3 regions of the Bradyrhizobium sp. LTSP857 genome follow, and region 2 is predicted to be linked to each of the others. Evidence: predicted binding sites of a transcription regulator. Region 2 holds the regulator's gene; each other region holds the start of a gene.

Region 1 (4,853 bases), on a different contig from region 2:
CCGCCGGATCGAGGATCAGAAGCCGCAGCTTGGCGACGTCGTCGCTCGCCTTCACCAGAAACACCGAGCCGACCGGACGGCCCTCGATATCTGCGATCCAGCAACGCTCGCGCGCGGCATCATACGAGGTCATGTATTTGGCGACGATCTCGGCGACCAGCGCTTCGAAGCCGGAGTCGAAACCGTATTCGCTGGCATAGAGCGCGCCGTGGCTCTGCACCACCCAGCCCATGTCGCCGGGGCGGGGCTCGCGCAAGGTCGCGCGTGGCGACGGCGCGCGCGGCATCGCGAGCAGTCGCTCGATCGTCTCCATCGCGCCGGTCAGCCGCTTACGATCTTCGCCCGGCAGTGGTCGCAGCATCGCGGCGACGTCGTCCTGCGACAAACGCTCGAGCTTGGCGAAAGCCTGGCGGCCCTTCGCGGTCAGGCTCAGCTGATATTGCCGGCGATCGCTGGGGAGCGGCTTGCGCGCAATCAGCCCGCTCTCGTCAAAGCTCTGCACGATGCGGCTGAGATAGCCGGCATCGAGCCCGAGCGCGATGCCGATCTCCTTGGCCGATTGCTCGCCACCATGCGCGAGCTCGTACAGCACGCGCGCCTCGCTCAGCGAGAACGGGCTCTTGAGAAGCTGCTGGTCCAGCACGCCGAGCTTGTGGGTATAGAAGCGGTTGAAGGCGCGGACCGCCTGAACCTGGTTGTCAGCGACCTGTTCGGTCGCAAGGTCTGATGGTGAAAGGCTGGATGGCATGGGGCACCTCAATACTTGCCATTGTCAAACAATTATTTGACCTTGGCAAGTATCAGGTGTGCTTACCCGACCATGACGATCCGGCTGCGCAGCAGCGTCCGGGAGGAGCGGCCGAGCCGCCGCAACAGCCGGGCCTCGGAACGGCGGGCCTGGGGCGGATAGCCGCCGATCCGGTCGTAATGATCACGCGCGATCAAAAGTCCCTGATCGCCCAGGGGGCCGGCGAGTTTGCGGACTACGGAGAGCAGGAAATCGCGGAACCCGGTATCTGCATAAGGCGAACGGGCATAGCGGAACACCGCCGCGCGATCCCGCCCGCTGGACGCGACGGCCTGGATGAACTGGGTGGTCTCCTCGATCCAGCCGGTCTCCAGCACAGCGCCGGCGGGGAGGAACATCAGCCAGGGCGAACGCGCCTGGAGTGCGCCGGCAGCAAGGGCTGCGCCCTGCGACGACCCCTCGTATCCGATGAAACGGCAGCCTGCGACGTCGGCAACGCGCTCGATGACGCCGTTGCGGGTGCCGTCGACCAGAAGGACTTCGCGGATGACGCCGGCCGCGGCACCGGGGACCAGCGCGGCCAGAGTTGCAACCGCCGTCTGCTCCACGCCTTCGGTCGGAATGATGACGCTCAGCATGATCGAGGCTTCGGTGTCTCAATTTCGGGAGAAGCGTAACTTGCCATGATGTTGTCATAAACATGCGGCGTTGCCGAGTGCAACTTTCTGGCGGCACTTCGGCGATCGATGGTAAACCGCCGCCAGCCCATCAGCCAAATGTGTCGCGCGCGGGGTGGCAAGATTGCCAAATGTTTCGGCACCGGTGCAGAGTCCGTAGAAAGCCGGTGGCGCAAAGCAGGATACTCGCGTGAACGCCGATCAACTTCCTGTTGGCACAGCGTCAACATCGCCGAAGCAGGACGCCGCGCCGACCTTGCGGATCCGCGCCGTGATGCTGGGCGAGCGCATCAATCCGTCGGGGCTCGAAATCGGTCCGCCGGTTTCCTCGACGCCCGCCGCCTTTCGCGTCCATGCCGGCCTCGCCGTGATCTTCCGCTACGGCGTCGTGGTGCTGATCGGCCTTCTCCCTTCGGAGGAGAAGGTGCTGATCGACAGCCTGAAGTCCCGCGTGATTGGCGAACTCAGCCCCTATGAGGAGGAGATCGCGCAGGCGCAGCTCTGCAAGGACGAGAGCGCCGAAGCGATTCCGCCGGGCGGCCCGATCTGCCTCGCCAAATTCTCTGACGACAGGCTGCTGCTGATTGCCGACGCGCTCGCCAAGAGCACGTCGCTGGCGCGCGACGAGCGGCGCGTTGCGGCCGTGTTCGACGTCATCGAGCCCTTTGCGCGCCAGCTCGCCGAGCGCGGCCGTACGCCGCCCCGGCGCAAGGGTATTTTGCAACTGATCGGCAATGCGCTTCTGGTCCAGCAGCGCGTGGCCGGTCGCGTTGCCGTTGCCGAGAAACCCGACGTGCTCTGGGAGAAGCCCGAGCTCGACCGGCTCTACGGCCGTCTCGAAGACGAGTACGAGCTGAAGGAACGTCTCGACACGCTCGAGCGCAAGCTCACGGCGGTGTCGGCGACCGCCAACGCCCTGACCGACATCATCGACACCCAGCGCTCGCTGCGTCTCGAAATTGCGGTGGTGGTGCTGATCGTGATCGAGGTCGCGATCGGGTGCATCCAGATCTTTGCCGGGATTCACTGAGCGCGTTGCATCGAGAGGATCGCGTTCGCTGCGCGCGGCGCCCGATTGTTGTTGATTTGTCATGCGCCTGGGGACGTTCACCGGGATCGTCGCCAACTGGCAGTTCTACTGTGCATGGGGTTGTTTTCGAGTTTTTCATTCTTGTTCTTGATTTGTTCTGATCACATGCTATCTTGGCTTCATGAGTCCAGCATCCTCTCATGCTCTCAAGCACCCGCCGGTCACGGCGCCCTCCGAGCCGGCGGGTGCGCCTTCTGATTTCCCTGAGCTGGCGGTCGCCATCGACAAACAGCGCAGGCGAGGTCGGGGCGCGCAATCCAACGCCAGCGGCCGTTACGAGGCCGAGGCGCGCGTCGCCTTCGACGATGGCTGGCAGAGCCTTGAGGAGCTGCCGCCGTTCAAGACCACGGTTGCGGTCGACACCTCGCGCAAGGTGATCACCCGCAACGAGTCCCCCGACATCGGCTTCGACCGCTCGATCAATCCCTATCGTGGCTGTGAGCACGGTTGCGTCTATTGCTTCGCACGGCCGACCCACGCCTATCTCGGCCTGTCGCCTGGGCTCGACTTCGAGTCAAAACTGTTCGTCAAGCCGGACGCGCCGGCGCTGCTCGAGAAGGAGCTCGCAGCTTCAGGCTACGAGCCGCGAATGATCGCGATCGGCACCAATACCGATCCCTATCAGCCGATCGAGCGCGAGCGCAAAATCATGCGCGGCATTCTGGAGGTGCTGGAACGCGCCGGCCATCCCGTCGGCATCGTCACCAAATCGGCGCTGGTGACCCGCGACATCGACATTCTCGCGCGCATGGCCAAGCGCAACCTCGCCAAGGTCGGGATCTCCGTGACCTCGCTCGATCCAAAACTCGCGCGCACCATGGAGCCGCGCGCCTCGACGCCGCCGAAGCGGCTGGAGGCGCTGAAGCAGCTCTCGGACGCCGGCATTCCCACCACCGTGATGGTCGCGCCGGTGATCCCTGCGCTGAACGATTCCGAGATGGAGCGTATTCTCGATGCCGCGGCCCATGCCGGCGTCAAGGAAGCCTCCTACGTGCTGCTGCGGCTGCCGCTGGAGGTGCGCGATCTCTTCCGCGAATGGCTGATGGCGAACTATCCGGACCGCTATCGCCACGTCTTCACGCTGATCCGCGACATGCGCGGCGGCCGCGATTACGACGCGAAATGGGGCGAGCGCATGAAGGGCACAGGCCCGATGGCCTGGACCATCGGCCGCCGCTTCGAGATCGCCTGCGACCGGCTCGGTTTGAACAAGCGGCGCTCCAAGCTGACGACGGATCATTTTGCGAGGCCGAAGCGGGACGGCGATCAGCTCAGCCTGTTCTGAGCTGAATAACGGGAATTGCTGCGGGTTCCCCGTTGCGCCGCGCGGTCTGCTTGCGCACGATCCCGGCCATGATTCGGGATACATCCACAAAGAAGGCCAAGGGGCGGGCCAAGGGTAAGACCGCGCAGGCGCCGAAGGCGGCCAAAGGCGTCATCGCCGTCACCCGGCCGAGCTTCCGCCGCGAGCGGGGGCTGATCAAGCGCGGCATCTGGCCGGTCGCAGGCTGCGACGAGGCCGGACGCGGGCCGCTCGCCGGTCCCGTGGTGGCGGCGGCCGTGATCCTCGATCCCGATCGCATTCCGCGCGGCATCGATGATTCCAAGCGGCTGACGGCGGAGGAACGTGAAAGGCTGTTCGACAAGATCTGCGCGACCGCGCAAGTCTCGGTCGCCGTTGCCTCGCGCGCCCGCATCGACCGCGACAACATCCTGCGCGCCTCGCTCTGGGCGCTGAAGCGTGCCGTGGTGGCACTGCCCGAGTCGCCCAGGCACGTCTTTGTCGATGGCCGCGACCGGCTCGATACGGCGTGCGACTGCGAGGCCGTGATCGGCGGCGATGGCATCGTGCTGTCGATTGCGGCGGCCTCGATCATCGCGAAGGTGACGCGCGACCGGCTGATGTGCGCGCTGGCGCAGGACTGCCCCGGCTACGGTTTCGAGCAGCACAAGGGCTATGGCGTCCCGGACCACCTCGATGCGCTGAACCGCCTCGGCCCCACCGTGCATCACCGCAGCTTCTTCGCCCCCGTCGCCGCCGCCCGTGCCAAGCACATGCCCTGGACGGCGGAGCCGGCGCGGGATCTGTTTACAGGCGAGGTCGAGTTGCAGGTGGATGCGGCCGTTGAAATCGATGCTTCCGCCAGCCTCTAGATCAGACTGTCGTTGCCACGACGCGCAGCGCCCTTTATCAAAATACTCCTGAGTGAATAGGGCCGGCTGGACGGGTTGGCTGCATCTTGCGGGCGTTGCATGCGGTTTACCTCCCTGGTCATCGAGCTCATTCGCGCCCGGCCGCGGCTGATCGTGTGGATCGCCGTGCTGTTGCAGGCCGCGA
Region 2 (4,853 bases):
CCGGCTGCAAGCCGGAAGCCATCGTCACGCGCTATGTGCGCGACAGCGAAGCCTATCGGCTGCACGAGGTCGGCAAGATCAGCGACGAGGACTATTTCCAGTCGCTGCGCGCCACGCTCGGGATCGGCATTTCGGATGCGCAGTTCCTCGAAGGGTGGAACGCGATCTTCGCCGGCGAGATGCCTGATATCGCGGAGCTGTTGCCGCGCGCGGCCAAGCAGGTGCCGCTCTACGCCTTCTCCAACACCAACCGGCCGCATATCGATTATTTCTCGACGGAATATGCCGACGTGCTCGGCCATTTCCGCGAGCTGTATTTGTCCTCCAGCATCGGCCTGCGCAAGCCGGATGCGGCAGCCTTCGACCATGTCGTGGCCGCGATCGGCGTGCCGGCCGAGCGAATCGTGTTCTTCGATGACCTTGCCGAGAACGTCGAAGGCGCTCGCGCACGCGGACTGACCGCGGTGCATGTGACCTCGCCCCGCGATGTCGGTGAGGCGCTGAAGGCGCTCGGGATCTGACCGGCGGACGGGCCGCCAAATCGGCCGATTCCGGAACAATTTCACCCGGGAATAGGAACCAAAGCACTTTGTGCATTTTTGTACAGAGTTCCGGGAACGGAATGCCCTGTTCCGGACTCTTGAGTCCGTTGGGACTTCTACGAACGGACGTATCATCGTGTTGGGCAAAACCTACCTCACCAAGCAGGCCTCCCTGCTGGTTGAATTCGCCAGAACCACCTCGAATTCTGAGCTTTCCGCAAAACTGATCAGCAAGGCCGCCGACCTGAAGTCTCAGGCCGATCCGCTGCCCGACAAGGATCGAGGCCTCAAGGCGCCCGACGTCAGTTCGGACGGATAGACAGGAGGCGCCCGATGCTGGCTGTGGTTATGGTCGTTCTCGTCCTTGCCATCGCCACGCTCGTGCCGGTCTTCCTCGTCCTTCACAACATGCCGCGCCGGACCCGATACTAGGCTCCCAACGCGGAGCGGGTGATGCTGGATGAATAATCCCGCTCCGCTGCTGTTTTGCCTCTGCGCCCGCACTCGGTTAGAACTCTCGCCGCCCATTCGTCCGAGTCCGCCGAGCAGGAGTTGTCCCGTGGCCTTGATGCCGGTTTCTGACGCGCTTGCCGCGGTGCTGGCCGGCGCGGAGCCGCTGCCTGAAGAGATCGTTCCCCTCGACGACGCCTTCCATCGCGTGCTCGCGCGCGACGTCGCGGCGCGGCGCACGCAGCCGCCGCAGGCGATGTCGGCGATGGATGGCTACGCCGTGCGCGCAGCCGATGCAGCGAAGATCGATTCCCGGCTCACCGTGATCGGTGAGGTCGCGGCGGGCCGGCCATTTGCTGGAACTGTCGGCGCCGGCGAAGCCGTGCGAATCTTCACCGGCGGCGTCGTTCCCGATGGCGCCGACGCCGTCGTGATCCAGGAGGACACCGTCGCGGACGGCAAGCGCATCGCGATCAAGGAGGCCGCCATCACCGGGCGGCACATCCGCCCCGCCGGCATCGATTTTCGCGAGGACGACGTGCTCCTGCGCAAGGGCACCCGGCTGACCGAGCGCGACCTCGCGCTCGCCGCCGGCATGAACCACCCGCAGCTTGCCGTCCGCCGCCGTCCGAAGGTCGCGATTCTCGCCACCGGGGACGAACTGGTGATGCCGGGCACGACGCCCGGCCATGGCCAGATCGTCTATTCCAACGGCTACGCCCTGCATGCGCTCGCCCGTCGCGAGGGTGCTGATACCATCGACCTCGGCGTTGCCGCCGACACGCTGGAGGCGACCACGGCCGGCATCCGCCGCGCGCGCGAGAGCGGCGCAGATATCCTGATCACGACCGGCGGCGCATCGGTCGGCGATCATGACCTGGTGCAGCCGGCGCTGAATGCCGAAGGTATCTCGATGGCGTTCTGGAAGATCGCGATGCGGCCGGGCAAGCCGATGATGCACGGGCGGTTGGGGGCAATGCGCGTGATCGGCCTGCCCGGCAATCCCGTGTCGTCCTACGTTTGCGGCTTCCTGTTCATGGTCCCGCTGATTCGTGCGCTGTCGGGCCGCGAAGTGATTCATCACCGTCGCGAACGCGCCCTGCTCGGCCGCGATGTCGGCGCCAATGACCAGCGCGAGGATTATCTGCGCGCGCGGCTTGAGGTGCGCGACGACGGCACGCTCATCGCCCATCCCGTGAACCATCAAGATTCCTCGCTGCTTGCGAATCTCGCTGCGGCACAGGCACTTCTCGTGCGCGCGCCGTTCGCGCCGAAGGCCGAGGCAGGCACGCCCTGCGAGGTGCTGCGCTTACCGGCCTGAACGCCTGGACCACATGCGTTCCGCGAACATTGCGGCGTTCACGGTAAATTAAGCAGTTGCGGAACACATATCGAACATATAGTGTCCGTTCATGATTTGTTTCGAGCATGTAGCGGCTTATCGCTGAATTGAACGTCTCGGAATCGAACGACATCAACCGGGGGATTTTGGTCGAGATGCTAACGCGCAAACAATACGAGCTTCTGCGGTTCATCAGTGAGCGGCTGAAGGAAAGCGGCGTGCCGCCCTCCTTCGACGAGATGAAGGACGCGCTCGACCTGCGCTCGAAATCGGGCATCCATCGCCTGATCACCGCGCTCGAGGAGCGCGGCTTCATCCGGCGCCTGCCCAACCGCGCCCGCGCGATCGAGGTGATCAAGCTGCCGGAGCTCCAGGCCGCCGCCGGCAGCCGCCGCGGCTTCACCCCGAGCGTCATCGAAGGCACTCTCGGCAAGGTCCGCACCAGCTCCGGCGCGCCTGCGGACGACGGCGAGCGCCCCGTTGCGGTGCCCGTCATGGGCCGCATCGCGGCCGGCACGCCGATCGAGGCGTTGCAGACCCGCAGCCACACCATCAGCGTACCGCCTGATATGCTCGGCTCGGGCGAGCATTACGCGCTCGAAGTGCGCGGCGATTCCATGGTCGAGGCCGGCATTCTCGACGGCGACATGGCGCTGATCCAACGCAACGAGACCGCCGATACCGGCGACATCGTAGTGGCGCTGATCGACGACGAGGAGGCGACGCTCAAGCGCTTCCGTCGGCGTGGCGCCTCGATCGCTCTCGAGCCGGCGAACGCCGCCTATGAGGTCCGCATCCTGCCGCCCAACCGGGTGAAGATTCAGGGCAAGCTGATCGGGTTGTACCGGAAGTACTGAGCATGACCCGGACCCGAAGGGCCGCGTTAGCGCAAAGTGCGCAGCGGTTTTCCGAAAAGGTCATGCTTAAACAATAATCTCAATCTTCCGCGCACCGCCTGTTGGCGGCCGCCCATTAACGATTGGAGCGGACGATTGTCCGCTCCCGCTGGATAGTGTTTCTGGTTTTGCACAGATTATCCGGCCACCTCTCCAGCGCTACATCCTCGGCACGCCACAACGAAGCACACACCGCTTCGCAGGCTTTGAGAGACCGAGGAGACACCCATGCGCAAGATCATTCTGAGCACAGTCACGATGGCGCTGATCACAGCATCAGCGTCGCAAGCGTTTGCGGCGCAGTCGCAGCACCATCTGCGCAAGGCACCGCAGGCGACGACCAGCGAGCAATTCCGCAATGCCCGCAACGCGGTCGAGCCGGCGCAACCGGCCTGGCAATATTCGGGTTGGTCGGCACCTGCTGGCCGCTGACGTCGAAGCTCCCAAAATGCACGGGAGCAGGCTTTGTTCCCAGCGCATTTGAAAAAGATAATGTGATTGCCCGCTGCGGATGCGAGCCGCAGATTTGCCCACAAACAAGCATAAGCTTGCAGGCTTCCACTCTGATAGAGGCCTGCGCCTCAGAAGAGGCGCGGGTGCTCTATCCTGAATGAGGAGCACCCGATGTGTGACTACAGCCTGCACGCCGTCGCGACGCGTCCCGCAGAAGTCGGCGAGACGATCGTCACGACAACCTTCCGCGGCACCTCGACGCGCGGCTTCGCCTCCGAAGCCGATCCCTCCGTCGCGGTCTGCCTGCTGCCGGGAACGGAGCTCGCCTTCGCCGACAGCGTCCGCTACGACAATCGCTGGATCTGGACGCGCACCATCAACTCCCGCGTCGGCAAGTTCGGCAAGGTCGATCCGCACATTCCCGATCGCCACCATGATGCGATCGAATTCCCCGACGGCAAATACGTGCTGGTGACGCAGCTCGTCGAAGGCCAGCGCGCAACCGTGCTGCAATTGCCGGTGACCCAACAGGTGGGCGAGCGCGAGCACAAGCCGCAGATCGCCGACAGGCAGCCAACGATCACTCGCCTGCCGATCGGCTGACACCACCATCCCGGCCGCCAGGTCGGCGCCAGGATTGAAATGTCCATCGCCGGCCGAGGCCGGCGAGATGGGGTGGTTTGCGGCCCTGGAATAACATCTGCTCGCCGCACTTCCCCACCGCACGAAGTTTCCGCTGCCCTGCCTGAATTTTGAACGTCCGTTCTGCTGACAAATCGCCGATGCTGCTCACGGCTCGAGGCGGCGGACAGGCTCGATGAAGACCTTCATTCGCGTCGTTGAACTCTGGGTGCCTGACCGGACGCGGATGCGGCTGGAATTTGGCGGCGGCCTCTACAGCGAAGGCCTGTCCGCGTTCAAGGCCGCGAGCGAAGATTTGCGCTTCCGATATGACGAGGGGCTTCCCGGGAAGGCCTGGGCCGCCGGCCACCCCGTGATCCTCACCAAATTCGCCAACTCCTATTTCAAGCGAACCGACCAGGCCATCGAGGCTGGTCTGACCTGCGGCGTCGCGGTGCCGGTGTTTGCCGGCGAATTCCTGCAAGCAGTCATGGTGCTGTTCTGCGGCGACGACGAGGCCCATGTCGGCGCGGTCGAGCTCTGGCACAA
Region 3 (4,853 bases), on a different contig from region 2:
CCAGGAGAAGCGGGCTTGCCATCGCCGTCGAACACTTCCCCCTCATAAAGACCGTCGCGAAAGATCCAGAAGCGCAGGCCCTCGGCATCCTCGATGCGAAAATAATCCCGCGTGAGCTGCCTGCCGTCCTGCCGCCACCATTCCATGGCGATGCGCTCGGGCCCCTCCACCCGCACCACCGCATGCAGCGCGCGCCGCCAGGTGAATTGATGCGGCGGGCCGTCGGGGACGGTTGCGAACGGCACCTTGATCGGCTCGGGCTTCTCGAACAGCCGCAGGGGGCGCAGCGGCGGCTCGCTCTCCATGCGTGCGGGCCATGTTGCATGCGTGGCGACAGCAAGATGATGCTGCGCTGATACGGCCAACACGGCATGCTCGGGCATATGAGTATCTTGCGGCAGGTGCACGACGACGCGTTTTCCGCCGATGCGCGCGGCGATGCGGTCGATCAGTGCGGCCAACTCGTCATTGTCGTGGACATGGGCGTCGAGATCGCGCTGCTCCTGCACCACGATCTCGGTGCGGCTCGCCGACAACCGCACCATGTCGAAGCCGAAGCCGGGATCGAGGGGATCGGCGAGCGCATCGAGACGCTCGCGGAACAGACGGTCAATGACGGCGCTTCGCGTCACCGGCCGTCCGGTCTCGACCATGATCGCGCGCACCACGCCGTCGGTGCGGAAGAAGGCGGCCTCCAGGCGTCGTGCGCCCTTACCCTGCTTCTCCATGGACGCGATCAGCGTATCGGCGAGGCGCGACAGCGTCATCGCGATCATGATGTCGGTTGCGATCGGCTCGGCGAAACGTTTTTCCACGATGTAATCCGGCAGCGGCTTGCGCGGACTGATCGGCGCGTCGCCCTGTCCCAGCGCATGCGCGAGCAGTGTCGAGAACCGTGCGCCGAACCGCGCCGTGATTTCGTGCGGCGCGCGGGATGCGACATCGCCGATGGTTTTCAGGCCGGCACGGCGCAGCCCCGTGGTGATGGCCTCGTCCGCGCCGAGCGCGGATACCGGGAGACGGTTGATCGCCTCTGCCTCCCCGCCATCGGCGACGATGGTGCCTGAAGCCTGCCGCGTCAGCGTGCGCGCGCAGACCGAGGTCCCGGCAATCGCCGCGCTGACGGCAAAGCCCTGACGCCCCAGCGCGCGCACCAGCGTCTGCAACAACGCCGCTTCCCCGCCGAACAAATGCGCGCAGCCGGTGATGTCCAGAAACAGCCCGTGCGGCGGATCGAGCGCAACCAACGGCGTGAAGCGGTCGCACCAGTCGGCGACGTCGCTCAGCGTCTTTGCATCGGCCACGACATCGGCGTCGAACACTTTTAAGTCCGGACACATCGCCCGGGCATTGGCCAAGGGCTGGCCTATATGCAGGCCCAAACGCGATGCCGCATCGTCGAGCGAATGGATCACCAGCGCGTTGTTGTCCTTGATGACGACGATATTTTGTTCATCCTGCACGCCGCTGCGCGCCGGGAAAAATCGCTGGATCCGATCGACGGGCAGGCGCGGCAGCCACAGGCTGAGGATACGCCGGCGGTTCACTGAACTGGCACTCATCACATTTCCATTCCATGATCCACCGGCCACACGGGCCATGACGATTGCGCAGGAGTTCGGCATCGAAGCGCGGCGCGCCCCAGGCACTCCACATCGCCCCCGGCGGTGAATGCGCCGCGCGCAGCATCCATCGTGTCTCCGCAGTCGAAGGCAGCGGCTGCGCAGCCATCCGCAGCAGCAGGCCGGTGACGCCGGAAGACTGCGCGGCCAACGTCAGCTTGCGGCTCGCCACGAGATCGAACTGCCTGGTCTCGCCCCAGAGCTCGAGCACCACGGCCCCCAGCGCATCGCAGGCGAGCGCGTCGGCCGAGGCGCGCAGCGCACTCTCCACGTCAGCGGCGCGTACCATCACCACGCGGCGCGGATCGAGACCGAGTTCGGCGAGCCCGCTCATCGACAGCGCGCCGGTTTCAATGTCCGAAAAATCCTGCCGCACCCACAACAGCGGTTTGCGTGTCGTCACGCGGCCCGCAAGCCCGGTGACAAAGCCCGTCGCGGCCGCGCCCTGGCGCCCCTCGCAAAACACCTCGTGGATCGCCGCGCGCGCGAGCCCGCCCTTCAGCGCGCAGTCCACCTCGCTGTGGCCGAGCGCGACGCGATCGCGCTGATGCACGACCTCCGCCGCCTCGATGCGCTCGATCTGGCCGCGCAGGATCGCAAGCGCGCTTCCGCGTGCGCCGCTCATGCTCGCCGCTCCTTCAGGGATAGATGCCGTGGCTCTCAAAAAAGAAACCAACGGCTGGCTCATTTGTTCATGATATGTTCTAATATAAAGCTAACGGCGTCCGAAGAGTCAATCGAATTGGCACTCAGTCGGATTCATGAGCTGAATCAAAGGGATTCTGAGATGGACGTACAGCGCAAGCTGGAGATTCTGGCGGACGCCGCCAAATACGATGCGTCCTGTGCCTCCAGCGGCACCGAAAAGCGGGATTCCAGCGACGGCAAGGGCATGGGCTCGACCGCGCCGGGCATGGGCATCTGCCATTCCTACGCGCCGGACGGACGCTGCATCTCGCTGCTCAAGGTGCTGCTGACCAACGCCTGCAATTACGATTGCCTCTATTGCGTCAACCGCGCCTCCTCCAACGTGCCGCGCGCCCGCTTCACCATCGACGAGGTGGTCAAGCTCACGCTCGACTTTTACCGGCGCAATTACATCGAGGGACTGTTTCTCTCATCCGGCATCATCCGCAGCCCTGATTACACCATGGAGCAGGTCGTCGGCGTCGCGCGAAAACTGCGCGAGGAATATTACTTCCGCGGCTACATACATCTCAAGACCATTCCCGAGGCCGACGACGCGCTGATCACGGAAGCCGGCAAATATGCCGATCGTCTCTCCATCAACATCGAAATGCCGGACGAGACGAGCCTGCAGCAATTCGCGCCTGAGAAGGACGTGCGCGCGATCCGCCGTACCATGGGCCGGCTGCGGCTGAAGCTGGACGAAGCGGAAGAAAGCCACCGCGCGAAAACGAAGACGAAGCCGCGGCGTTTCGCACCCGCTGGCCAAAGCACGCAGATGATCGTCGGCGCTGATGCTGCCTCCGATCACACCATCCTCCATACCAGCGCCAATCTCTACGGTTCATACCGGCTGAGGCGCGTCTATTACTCCGCCTTCAGCCCGATCCCCGATGCCAGCCGCGCTTTGCCCCTGCGCGCACCGCCCTTGCTGCGCGAGCATCGGCTCTATCAGGCCGACTGGCTGATGCGGTTCTACGGTTTTGACGTCGGCGAGATCGTCGACGACAGCGCGATGCTGCCGCTCGACATCGATCCCAAGCTCGCCTGGGCGCTACGCCATCGCGACCGCTTCCCGCTCGACATCAACCGCGCCAGCCGCGAGGAACTGTTGCGCGTGCCGGGCTTCGGCACCAAGGCGGTCGAGCGCATCATCGCAACGCGGCGCACGACCACGATCCGCGTCGCCGATCTCGCGCGGCTGCATGTGCCCCAGAAAAAGGCGCTGCCGTTCATCGTCCTCAGCGATCATCGCCCTCCGTCGCATCGGCTCGATGCTGCCGGGCTCATCGAGCGATTCAAGCCGAGGGCAACGCAATTGGGATTTGGCTTCTGATGCAGTACCTCACCCTCGACACCGAAACCGATTTCGACGGCTGGCGCAAAGCCGCACGTAGCCTCGTGCTTCATCATGTGAGGCCTGCCGATGTCACCTGGACCGTGCAAGGCGGCGAAGCGGAGTTGTTCGCGATGCCTGCGCCGTCTCCGATACTTGAGGTGAACGACGGCACCTTCAACGTGCCCGCAAAATTTGTCGAGTTCGCAAAAGCGGCAATCCTTCACCGCGACGGCGAGCGTTTCGCGATCCTCTATCGCCTGCTCTTCCGGCTGAAGGACAATCACGATCTCATCGAGGTCGCGACCGATTCCGACGTCGCGCAAATCACCGCCATGGCAAGAGCCGTCCATCGCGACGAGCACAAAATGCATGCCTTCGTGCGTTTCCGCGAGATCGGCCGGGAACGCGAAGCGCATTACGTCGCCTGGTTCGAGCCGGAACATCACATCGTCGAGCTCGCTGCGCCGTTCTTCGCCAAACGCTTTGCCGACATGCCCTGGTCGATCCTGACGCCGGACCTGTGCGCGCATTGGGATGGCCACGCACTGACGTTCACATCAGGCGTCAGCAAGGGCGAGGCCCCCGGCGAAGACCGGCTCGAGGAAACCTGGCGACGCTACTACGCCAGCATCTTCAATCCGGCACGGCTCAAGGTGAAGGCGATGCAGACGGAGATGCCGAAGAAATATTGGAGGAACCTGCCCGAGGCTTCGATCATTAAACCCTTGATCGAGGACGCCGAACGCATGACCGGCGCCATGATCGCTAAATCCGCGACCGATCCACACAAGCCTCAGAAGCGGCCGGAGGCTCCGATGACCCGCAAAACCACAGCCGCCGACGATCTCGAAACACTCCGCGAGGAGGCTGCGCATTGCCGCGCCTGCCCGCTTTACAAGGATGCGACGCAGACCGTGTTCGGCGAAGGTCCGAAGGACGCCACCATCATGCTGATCGGCGAGCAGCCCGGCGACAAGGAAGACCTCGCCGGCCATCCCTTCGTTGGCCCCGCCGGCCAGATGCTCGACCGTGCGCTGGAAGAGGCCGGCGTCGACCGCAAGAAGGTCTATGTCACCAATGCGGTGAAGCACTTCAAATTTGTGCCCCGCGGAAAAATCCGCCTGCATCAGAAGCCGGCAACGCCGGAGATCAAAGCGTGCCGGCAGTGGTATGAGCGGGAAGTGTCGGCAATCCAGCCCGATCTC

What was found. The regulator LexA, encoded in region 2, represses DNA repair genes until DNA is damaged. The targets are predictions, from matches to a motif close to TGTTCNNNNTGTGTTCNG.
Region 1: UP06_RS20355 (PA0069 family radical SAM protein) is a predicted target of LexA. The motif match lies at 2,598-2,615, and genes of this name have one in related genera.
Region 3: UP06_RS26005 (ImuA family protein) is a predicted target of LexA. The motif match lies at 2,312-2,329, and genes of this name have one in related genera.

What each region holds. Positions count from the first base shown of each region.
Region 1 covers NZ_JYMS01000030.1:68,598-73,450, reverse strand. Annotated here, with positions in the region: gene UP06_RS20370 (bifunctional helix-turn-helix transcriptional regulator/GNAT family N-acetyltransferase) at 1-748, opposite strand, end outside; gene UP06_RS20365 (glycosyltransferase family protein) at 811-1,386, opposite strand; gene UP06_RS20360 (RMD1 family protein) at 1,616-2,455, shown strand; gene UP06_RS20355 (PA0069 family radical SAM protein) at 2,637-3,800, shown strand; gene rnhB (ribonuclease HII) at 3,869-4,669, shown strand; gene UP06_RS20345 (glycosyltransferase family 39 protein) at 4,769-4,853, shown strand, end outside.
Region 2 covers NZ_JYMS01000046.1:460,626-465,478, forward strand. Annotated here, with positions in the region: gene UP06_RS31585 (HAD family hydrolase) at 1-521, shown strand, start outside; gene UP06_RS31590 (hypothetical protein) at 679-861, shown strand; gene UP06_RS31595 (molybdopterin molybdotransferase MoeA) at 1,102-2,313, shown strand; gene lexA (transcriptional repressor LexA) at 2,490-3,191, shown strand; gene UP06_RS31605 (hypothetical protein) at 3,459-3,662, shown strand; gene UP06_RS41730 (hypothetical protein) at 3,855-4,286, shown strand; gene UP06_RS31615 (GAF domain-containing protein) at 4,501-4,853, shown strand, end outside.
Region 3 covers NZ_JYMS01000039.1:275,494-280,346, forward strand. Annotated here, with positions in the region: gene UP06_RS26000 (Y-family DNA polymerase) at 1-1,562, opposite strand, end outside; gene UP06_RS26005 (ImuA family protein) at 1,453-2,247, opposite strand; gene UP06_RS26010 (putative DNA modification/repair radical SAM protein) at 2,410-3,645, shown strand; gene UP06_RS26015 (UdgX family uracil-DNA binding protein) at 3,645-4,853, shown strand, end outside.